DNA from 3 places in the Streptomyces sp. NPDC059355 genome. Region 2 is predicted to be linked to each of the others. Evidence: riboswitches for the same ligand, from Rfam matches in the RefSeq annotation. Region 2 holds a riboswitch; each other region holds the start of a gene.
What was found. A riboswitch is a leader RNA that binds a small molecule or an ion and turns the genes downstream of it on or off. The one in region 2 is predicted to bind cyclic di-AMP.
Positions count from the first base shown of each region.

Region 1: it holds a riboswitch for cyclic di-AMP, as region 2 does, so the genes downstream of both, ACFXGI_RS29265 (transglycosylase family protein) here and ACFXGI_RS10115 (peptidoglycan DD-metalloendopeptidase family protein) in region 2, are expected to answer to the same signal.
Region 3: it holds a riboswitch for cyclic di-AMP, as region 2 does, so the genes downstream of both, ACFXGI_RS25120 (M23 family metallopeptidase) here and ACFXGI_RS10115 (peptidoglycan DD-metalloendopeptidase family protein) in region 2, are expected to answer to the same signal.

Region 1 is NZ_JBHYXN010000038.1:60,445-63,705, reverse strand. It holds gene ACFXGI_RS29275 (cytochrome P450) at 1-303, shown strand, start outside; gene ACFXGI_RS29270 (transglycosylase family protein) at 406-1,425, shown strand; cyclic di-AMP (ydaO/yuaA leader) riboswitch at 1,708-1,878, shown strand; gene ACFXGI_RS29265 (transglycosylase family protein) at 1,881-2,579, shown strand; gene eno (phosphopyruvate hydratase) at 2,845-3,261, shown strand, end outside.
Region 2 is NZ_JBHYXN010000008.1:18,554-21,814, forward strand. It holds gene ACFXGI_RS10110 (SGNH/GDSL hydrolase family protein) at 1-674, opposite strand, end outside; gene ACFXGI_RS10115 (peptidoglycan DD-metalloendopeptidase family protein) at 841-1,821, opposite strand; cyclic di-AMP (ydaO/yuaA leader) riboswitch at 1,826-2,034, opposite strand; gene ACFXGI_RS10120 (tyrosine-protein phosphatase) at 2,313-3,131, shown strand; gene ACFXGI_RS10125 (aspartate aminotransferase family protein) at 3,160-3,261, opposite strand, start outside.
Region 3 is NZ_JBHYXN010000028.1:70,547-73,807, reverse strand. It holds gene ACFXGI_RS25130 (M16 family metallopeptidase) at 1-234, shown strand, start outside; gene ACFXGI_RS25125 (M16 family metallopeptidase) at 255-1,622, shown strand; cyclic di-AMP (ydaO/yuaA leader) riboswitch at 1,807-1,966, shown strand; gene ACFXGI_RS25120 (M23 family metallopeptidase) at 1,979-2,773, shown strand; gene ACFXGI_RS25115 (GntR family transcriptional regulator) at 2,952-3,261, shown strand, end outside.

The DNA of each region.
Region 1 (3,261 bases), on a different contig from region 2:
GCCGGCGATCCCGTGCTCGTCGTCCTCGCCGCGGCCGACCGGGACCCCGAGCGGTTCGCCGATCCGGACACCCTCGACCTCTCCCGTACCGACAACCAGCACCTCGGATACGGGCACGGAATCCACTACTGCCTGGGTGCTCCGCTCGCACGACTTGAGGGACAGACGGCGCTTGCGACTTTGCTGACGCGTCTGCCGGATCTGGAACTCGCTGTTCCGCCCAACGAGCTTCGCTGGCGCGGGGGTCTGATCATGCGTGGCCTGCGCACCCTTCCCGTGAAGTTCACAGCCCGAAACCCCTGAACGTCAGCTGACCGCAAGTCAGCCCCCGTCAAGAGTTGTTACTCGCGTGCTAAGAAGGCTAGGTTCTGCCGTTACCCAGTCGTTATGCGAAAGGTGCAGCTCATGCGTTCCGGGAACGGCCGCCACAGACGCCCCCGCCAGGTACCCGCGATAGTCGTCACCGCCGGAGTCACCGGTTCCGCGTTGGCCCTGCCGCTGCTCGCCGCCACCGGCGCGAGCGCAGCCGAGACCTCCACGTGGGACAAGGTCGCCGAGTGCGAGAGCGGCGGCTCCTGGAGCGCCAACTCCGGCAGCGGGTCCTACGGCGGACTTTCGTTCACGCAGGAGGAGTGGAAGGCCTCGGGCGGCCTGGAGTTCGCCGAGCGCCCCGACCTCGCCAGCCGTTCGCAGCAGATCGCCGTCGCCGAGCGCGTGCTGGGCACCCGGGGCGCCCAGGCGTTCGGGCACTGCTCGGAGTCGGCCGGACTGACCCAGCAGGGCCCCGCGGCGACCGTGGACCCGGGCCTGCCCGGCACGCTCGCCCCGATCGCTCCGAGCGCCTCGCGCCCCGACGACTCGGTCCCGGCCGGCGGTTCCGGCGCGAAGGCGCACGACTTCGGCGCCCCCACCCCGGCTCCGGCCCCGGTCTTCACGCTTCCGCCGGCGCCGCTCGCGCCCAGCAGCGGACTGCCCGTCATGCCCGACCCGGACGTGCCGTCCACCTCGCCGACCGCCCCGGTGCTCCCGGGCACCCCCGGCGACCCGACGACCCCGGGCACCCCGACCGCGCCCGCCGACCCGACGGCCCCGGGGAACCCGACCGCGCCCGGCACCCCGACGGACCCGACCGCTCCCACCGCCCCCGCGGCCCCGGGCACCCCGGGTGCCACCACCGACCCGGCGGGCATCCCGGACCCCTCCGGCACCGGTAAGCACCGCGGTACGGCCGCTCTTGAGGCGCCCGTCACCTCTCGCGCGGCGTCGGATCCCTCGTACACGGTCCAGGCGGGCGACAGTCTGGCGACCATCGCCTCCGCCAAGGGGGTCAAGGGCGGCTGGAACGCGCTCTACCAGGCCAACGAGCAGGTCATCGGCAAGGACGCCAATCTGATCACGCCTGGTCAAAATCTGGATCTAAGTTAAAAACAGCGGCACTTCGGACACCCGGAAAGGGCTGAATGTCCGTTATCTGCAAGTGAGACATGTGTCTCTTCCGGTCAACTGGCGTGTCCCGCCTGGAGCCTTCTGCAAACCCCGCCCTCACCTGCGCAAATGCACGTAAGGAGGGCGCAAGTAGGGGCCGTTTCTCCCCGGTGTTCCTCGTTGAACATCGGGGAGAGACCTGTCTACCTTCTGAGTCGCCCGCCACCGCGGGCTCCTTCGACCGCATCGCCGAATCCTGCCGGCGGACGGAGGGAACAGTCGTCGCGTCAAGCGCCGAAGGCAGGAGCGGGGGAACCAAGGTAGGTGCCGGGACCGGCCGTTGAGAGACGGCAAGGAAACGGCTAGGGGTTAAGTCGTGCGCCACGTCGCACGGCCGGGCACTCATCAGCCCGAACCCGACAGCTCACCTCGTAGGCGTCGGTGAGGAGAACTCCATGCTGAATTCCGGCAAGGGCAAGCACCGCCGCGCCTCCAAGGCCGTTCGCATCGTCACGCTCGCCGGTGTCACCGGTGTCGTCGTCGCCGCCCCCCTGATGGCGGCCGGCTCGGCCTCCGCCGCCACCGCGGGCGAGTGGGACCGCGTCGCGCAGTGCGAGTCCGGCGGCAACTGGTCCATCAACACGGGCAACGGCTACTACGGCGGCCTGCAGTTCTCGTCCTCGACGTGGGCCGCGTACGGCGGCAAGGCGTACGCCGCGCAGGCCAACCAGGCCTCCAAGTCGCAGCAGATAGCCATCGCCGAGAAGGTCCTCAAGGGCCAGGGCAAGGGCGCGTGGCCGTCCTGCGGCGTCGGCCTCTCCAACTCCTCTTACACCGGCGGTGGTACGACCGACACCCCGAAGAAGACGGAGACGAAGACCGAGACCAAGAAGACCCAGCCGAAGAAGACCGAGCCGAAGAAGGAGACCAAGCGCGAGACCCCCGCGCCGGTCACCCGCTCCGAGCGCGCCGAGGCCGCCCCGGCCGTGAAGACCGGCAACGGCTCGTACGAGGTCAAGCCCGGCGACACCCTGGGCACCATCGCCGAGGCCAACGGCGTCAAGGGTGGCTGGGAGAAGCTCTTCGAGCTCAACAAGGACATCGTCTCGGACGCCGACCTGATCTTCCCGGGTCAGAAGCTGAAGCTCAGCTGAATCCTGCAGTGACAACCGCGGCCGCCCGAGCGGCGCCGCGGCAGCCCGACCGCCCGGCGCGTCTTCCCCTCACGCGCCGGGCGGCGGCGTTTGTGCCGGTGGTCGAGATCCCTATGTACCGGAAGACGGGTATTCGGGCCCTTTTTCGTCCCAGGGGGCGGGCGGTCGGCCGGCCCAGTGCCCGGAGCCGGTTAGGCTCTAGGCGGCGGGGCCATCCCACGGCCCGACATGCCACCGCACACCCAGCGTCACATCCCAGAAGGAGATGCTCGTGCCGTCCATCGACGTCGTCGTAGCCCGGGAAATCCTGGACTCCCGAGGCAACCCCACGGTCGAGGTCGAGGTGGGCCTCGACGATGGCAGCACCGGCCGTGCTGCAGTTCCGTCCGGCGCCTCCACCGGTGCCTTCGAGGCCGTTGAGCTCCGCGACGGTGACCCCAACCGTTACATGGGCAAGGGTGTCGAGAAGGCCGTCCTCGCCGTCATCGAGCAGCTCGGCCCGGAGCTCGTCGGCTACGACGCCACCGAGCAGCGCCTGATCGACCAGGCCATGATCGACCTGGACGCCACCGAGAACAAGGGCTCCCTCGGCGCCAACGCCATCCTCGGCGTCTCCCTGGCCGTCGCGCACGCCGCGTCCGAGGCCTCGGACCTCCCGCTCTTCCGCTACCTCGGCGGCCCG
Region 2 (3,261 bases):
TTGTCCCGGGTCACGTCCACCGAGCCGCGCGGCTGTTGGGGCGGCCACGGCTGGTCGGGATCGGCCGGCACCTCCAGCCCCAGTACCTGGGCGGCGCGCAGCGCGACCCGGGTGTGCCCCTCCGGTGAGAGGTGCAGCCGGTCGTCGTCCCATGCCCGCCGGTCCTGTACGGACTTCAGCGACCACAGGTCGAGCACCGGGCAGTCGTACCGGTCGGCGATGGCGCGCACGTGCGCGCTGTACGTCGCCACCTTGCCCCGCAGGTGCTTGAGGACCGGAACGCCGCGGGTGTCGAAGCCCGTGGTGATCATGACCCGGCCGACCGCTCCGGTGAGGTCGGCGACCGCCGCCTCGAACCGCTCCGCCACGTCGTCCGGGTCGCTGCCGGGCCGGATGATGTCGTTCCCGCCCGCGCAGAAGCTCACCAGGTCGGGTGCGAGCTCCTTGGCCCGCGGGACCTGCTCGGCCACGATCTGGTCGAGGAGGCGCCCCCGCACGGCCAGGTTCGCGTACCGGAATTCGTTTTCCTCGCGCTGATCGGCCAGGAGTACGGCCAGTCGGTCCGCCCAGCCGAGAAAGGTCTCCCCGGGTCCCGGGTCCCCCACACCCTCGGTGAAGCTGTCCCCGATCGCCGCGTACGAGCCGATGGTCTTGAGTGTCGTCGTCGCTGCCACGAGAACACATCCTTCACCCCGGTGCGTGACCTACGCCACCGTAGGCAGGGGTTGACGGACCGTGATCTATACCACCCGGTCGGTACGGAATAACAGCGCGTGAGGCCGGGACCCCCCTCGGGTCCCGGCCTCACGTGTCCGACTGCCTCTCCGACGGCGGGAGCCGTCAGATGCTCACACCCTTCGAGCGGAGGTAGGCCAGCGGGTCGATGTCCGAGCCGTAGGACGGCCCGGTGCGGATCTCGAAGTGCAGGTGCGGGCCGGTCGAGTTGCCGGTGGAGCCGGAGAGGCCGATGGTCTGGCCGCCGGTGACGCTCTGGCCGACCGAGACGGAGAGCTGGGACAGGTGGCCGTACTGGGAGTACTTGCCGTCCGCGTGCCGGATGACGACCTCGTTGCCGTACGCACCGCCCCAGCCCGCGGAGACCACGGTGCCCGCGCCGACGGCACGGACGGTGGTGCCGGAGCTCGCGATGAAGTCGACACCGGTGTGGTAACCGCTGGACCACATGGCGCCGGGGGTCTTGTACGGGGTGGAGATGCCGCCACCGCCGACGGGGGCGACGAAGCCGGCGGCGCTCACCGCGGCGGCGGACTTGACGGCGGTGCTCTTCTTGGCGGGAGCGGCGGCGGGGGCAGGGGCCGGCGCGGCGTCCGCGGAGCCCTTCGCCTTCGAGGCCGGGTCCGCAGCCGAGGCCGCGGCCGAGGACTTCTTCGCCGGGGCCGGGGCCGCCTTCCGCGCGGGAGCCTCGCCCTTCGCGGCGAGGGTCAGCTTCAGCCCGGGGTGGATCAGCGAGGGGTCGGCGCCGACGGCCTCGCGGTTGTCGGCGTACAGCTGCTGCCAGCCGCCCGAGAGGTGGCGGTCCTGGGCGATCTTGGAGAGGTAGTCCCCCGGCACGACCGTGTAGACGGCCGAAGTGGCGGGAGAGCCCTGCGCGACAGCGGCGGGCGCGGCCTGCGGCGCCGCCGGAAGCTGCGGCGCCTGCACGGGTGCGGCGGCGGGCGCGGCGGCCGGGGCTCCGGCCGCCTGGGCGCCGGCGGCACCCAGCAGCGGCAGCGCGAGGGCCGCACCGCCGGTGCCCGCGACGGCGAAGCCGCGCGCCACGGAACGGGACTTGGGACGTCGGTGCTTACCCTTTGCAGGCATGGCGAATTCCTCTCCGTCGCCTGCGAGGTGAGCTGTCGGGTTCGGACTGGAGATGTCCGGCCGTCCGTGAACAGAACATGAACGGCTTCACCCCGAGCTGTTCCGATGCGAATGATCGGGAACAGCGGCCTACCTGGTTCCCCCGCTCCTGCCGCGCGCGTGAATAGTCGGGTGCGGTTTCCGGACGGCGGCAGGATTCGGCGGTCCATCCGGATCGATCGCGAAGGTAATCGAGTTGAGCCACACCGAACAAGCCACGAATTTCCTGACGGATTCACAGAACCGGGAATCCACCGGAATTCCGGTCACCCTCCGTCCATTCCCCGGCACCAACAACCCCTCCGGCCGGGCCATTCGACTTTGACGATCAGGCACTCACGGTCACCGTATGATCTGGCTCACGGGGCCGTGCCCGATCTCGCCTCCGGTTATGGCAAGTTGGCCCCAAGTAGTGTAATTCGGACACGCCACGACGATGCGGAGGAGTTCCCGTGACCCAGCAGATACCCCGGCCCCCGCGGACGGAGCCCGTACCGGAGCCCGAGCTCTCGGAAGTGCGCAACTTCCGTGACGTGGGCGGCCTCCCAACCACCGACGGGCGGAGGGTCAAGCCGGGAAAACTGTTCCGTAGCGGACATCTGGCACATGCCACCGAAACCGATGCAGAATTCCTCGCGTCGCTCGGTCTGCACACCATCTTCGACTTCCGCAACAACGCCGACCACGCTTTGGAGGGGCCCGACGTCGAGCTCCCCGGCGTACGGAACGTCAACATCCCGCTGTCGGATCCGGCCGACGGCAAGGAATTCTGGAAGATGGTCCGCGACGGCGACGTCGAGCAGCTCCGCGGGCTCCTCGGCGACGGAAAGGCCGCCGACCGGATGGCCAACTCGTACCGCACGATGATCGAGAAGCGCACCGCCGAGCACGGCCGGGTCCTGCACGCCCTCGCCGAGGACAGCGTTCCGGCGCTCATGCACTGCGCGGCAGGCAAGGACCGGGCCGGCCTGTCGATCGCCGTCACCCTGCTCGCGCTGGGCGTCGGGCGGGAGGCGATCGTGGTGGACTACCTGGAGTCCAACGCCCCGCACCGCCGCTACCGCGTGCGCCGCGGCAGCGATGCGCCCGAGGCCCGCTCCCCCGAGGTGATGGAACTGCTCTCGCCGCTGTTCGACGCCCGCGCCGAGTACCTGACGGCCGCCTTCGACGCCATCGACGGACACTGGGGCGGGGTCGACCGGTACCTCGCCGAGGGCCTCGGACTCACGGCCGAGACCCTCGGCCGGCTGCGGGACCGGCTGCTCGACTGAGCCGGCCCCCGCGATGAGGAGCAGGCCGTCAGCCGCCGCCGACGGCCTGCTTCACCAGTGTCCTGCCGAAGTCCCACATCAGGGCGCCCCCGCCGTGCGCCTCGTCCATGACCTCGCGGAAGGCCGAGAC
Region 3 (3,261 bases), on a different contig from region 2:
GCCGGGCGCGCCGACGAACTGTGCCGCTTCGCGGTGCTGTTCGGCGACCCGCAGCTGGCGCTCAGCGCGGTCGGGCGCGTCCTCGACATCACCGCCGAGGAGGTGCAGGCCGTGGCCGCGGCCCGACTGCGCCCCGACAACCGCGCGGTGCTGGTGTACGAGCCGCTCCCGGCGGAAGCCGGGGAAGCGGACGAGGCCGACGTGAACGACGAGAACGAAGGGGCGGAGCAGTGAGCGACACCGCAGCCGTCACGATGACCTTCCACCCGCAGCCCCAGGCCGGCGAGGCCCGGCCGTGGGCCTTCCCGGCCCCCGAGCGCGGCTCGCTGCCCAACGGCCTGACCGTGCTGCGCTGCCACCGCCCCGGGCAGCAGGTCGTCGCCGTCGAGGTGAACCTCGCCGCCCCGCTGGACGCCGAGCCCCAGGGCCTGGACGGCGTGGCGACCATCATGGCCCGCGCGCTGTCCGAGGGAACCGACAAGCACTCCGCCGAGGAGTTCGCGGCCGAGCTGGAGCGCTGCGGCGCCACGCTCGACGCGCACGCCGACCACCCGGGCCTGCGGGTCTCGCTGGAGGTCCCGGCCTCCCGCCTGCACAAGGCGCTCGGCCTGGTGGCCGAGGCGCTGCGCGCGCCCGCCTTCGCCGACGGCGAGGTCGACCGGCTGGTGCGCAACCGGCTCGACGAGATCCCGCACGAGCTGGCCAACCCGCAGCGCCGGGCCGCCAAGGAGCTCTCCCGGCAGCTCTTCCCGCCGACCCTGCGGATGTCCCGGCCGCGCCAGGGCACCGAGGAGACGGTCGCCCGGATCGACTCCGCGGCCGTACGCGCCTTCTACGAGGCCCACGTACGGCCCGCCACCGCCACCGCGGTGGTCGTCGGCGACCTGACCGGCATCGACCTGGACGCCGTCCTGGGGGACACCCTGGGCGCCTGGACCGGCAACTTCGCCGAGCCGCTCCCGGTCCCGCCGGTCACCGCCGACGACACCGGCCGCGTGGTCATCGTGGACCGGCCCGGCGCGGTCCAGACGCAGCTGCTCATCGGCCGGATCGGGCCGGACCGGCACGACCGGGTCTGGGCGGCGCAGGTGCTCGGCACGTACTGCCTGGGCGGCACCCTCACCTCGCGCCTGGACAAGGTGCTGCGCGAGGAGAAGGGCTACACGTACGGCGTGCGCGCCTTCGGCCAGGTGCTGCGCTCCACGGCCGACGGCAAGGGCGCCTCGATGCTCGCCATCAGCGGCTCGGTGGACACCCCCAACACCGGCCCGGCGCTCGACGACCTCTTGAAGGTGCTCCGCACCCTCGCGGAGGGCGGCCTGACCGACGCCGAACGGGACGTGGCGGTGCAGAACTTGGTGGGCGTGGCCCCGCTGAAGTTCGAGACGGCCGCGGCCGTCGCCGGCACGCTCGCCGACCAGGTCGAGCAGGAGCTCCCGGACGACTACCAGTCGCAGTTGTACGCGCAGCTGGCCCAGACGGGAACGGTGGAGGCGACTTCGGCGGTCCTGGCCGCCTTCCCGGTGGACCGCCTGGTCACGGTCCTGGTGGGGGACGCGGCACAGATCGAGGAGCCGGTTCGGGCGCTCGGTCTCGGTGAGGTCTCCGTCGTCACCAACTGACGGACATTTCAAGGGGCTCCGGCGGCTTGTCCGCCGGGGCCCCTTTTGTCTGTTTCGTGGAGAGGTTGCTCGTATGGGGTGTGGCGTATGCAACAAAAACGCGTGTGTGTTTGGCGATTGACTGATGATCCGCCTAGCGTCGGCCGTGCTGTCCGTCAGTTGTACCCGCCGCATCCGCGGCACCGGGCAGCGATCGCCGAGTCCCCGTCAGGCGCGAGCCTGGGGAGCCGGGGACCCACATGTGTCCCTGGGGTGAATCGGACCGCCTCGTCAGAGGGGGCCCGTAGGAGACCTTCCTGCTCCGAACCCGTCAGCTAACCCGGTAGGCGAGAAGGAAGGAAAGGATCAGCCCCTTCATGGCGTTTGGCAGTCGTGCCGCCGGTAAGCACCGTGGTTCCAGTCGTCTGAGCCGCAAGACCGCCGGTTACGCCGGCATAGCCGCCCTCGCCACCACCGGTGTCGTCGGCTCCCTCGCAGGCCCGGCGTTCGCCGCGTCGGACAAGGCCCCCTCCATGGAGGACACCGGCCTGAACGCCGTCGTGACGGCCGAGGACCTTCCGGGGCAGATCGAGGCCCAGGCCGATGCCCAGGAGCACGCGGCCGAGGCCGCGGCCCTCAAGGCGAAGGCGGAGGCCGACGCGAAGGCGCGCGCCGCCGAGGCCCGGCAGAAGGCCGAGGAGAAGGCGAAGGCCGAGCGCGAGGCCGCCGAGCGTGCCGCACGCGAGGAGGAGCGCAAGCGCCTCAACACCTTCGTCGCCCCCGTCGACGAGTCCTACATCAGCACCCAGTGGCACGCGGGCGGCGGCATGTGGTCCTCCGGCAGCCACACCGGCATCGACTTCCACGCGGCCTCGGGCACCACGGTGCACGCGGTCGGCCTCGGCACCGTGGTCGAGGCGGGCTGGGGCGGCGCGTACGGCAACAACGTCGTCATCAAGCACGCCGACGGCACGTACACGCAGTACGGCCACATGTCCTCGCTGAGCGTCTCCGTCGGCGACCAGGTCGCCGCCGGCCAGCAGATCGGCCTGTCGGGCTCCACCGGCAACTCCAGCGGCCCGCACCTGCACTTCGAGGCCCGTACCGGTGCCCAGTACGGCTCGGACATCGACCCGGTCGCGTACCTGCGCCAGCACGGCGTCAACGTCTGACCCGCAGCACTCCACCGAAGGCCCCGGCTCCCCGAGCCGGGGCCTTCGTGTTGGCCGTAAACCTCCGCTATTCACGCCCGCACTCGGAATTTATCGCGTAGTGCAATAGAGTCCCCGTACGATCGGGATACGGTCGCGGCAATGGCGTCGGCAGTCGGAAATAGGCGGAGGTCCGGACTTGCGTATTCCTGCGCACGCGGTATGCACGGCAATCCGCGAAGACATCGTCTCAGGGGTCTTCGAACCGGGTGCCCGGCTGACCGAGGAACTGCTGGCCCGCCGGTACGGCGTCTCCCGCGTCCCCGTCCGCGAGGCGCTGCGGACCCTGGAGTCCGAGGGCTTCGTCACCACCCGCCGGCACGCGGGCGCCTGCGTCGCCGAGCCCACCGAGCAGGAGGCGGCCGACCTCCTGGAGCTGCGGCTGCTGCTGGAGCCGCTGGCGGCGGCCCGCGCGGCCCGGCGGCGTACCGAGGGCCACCTCAAGGTGC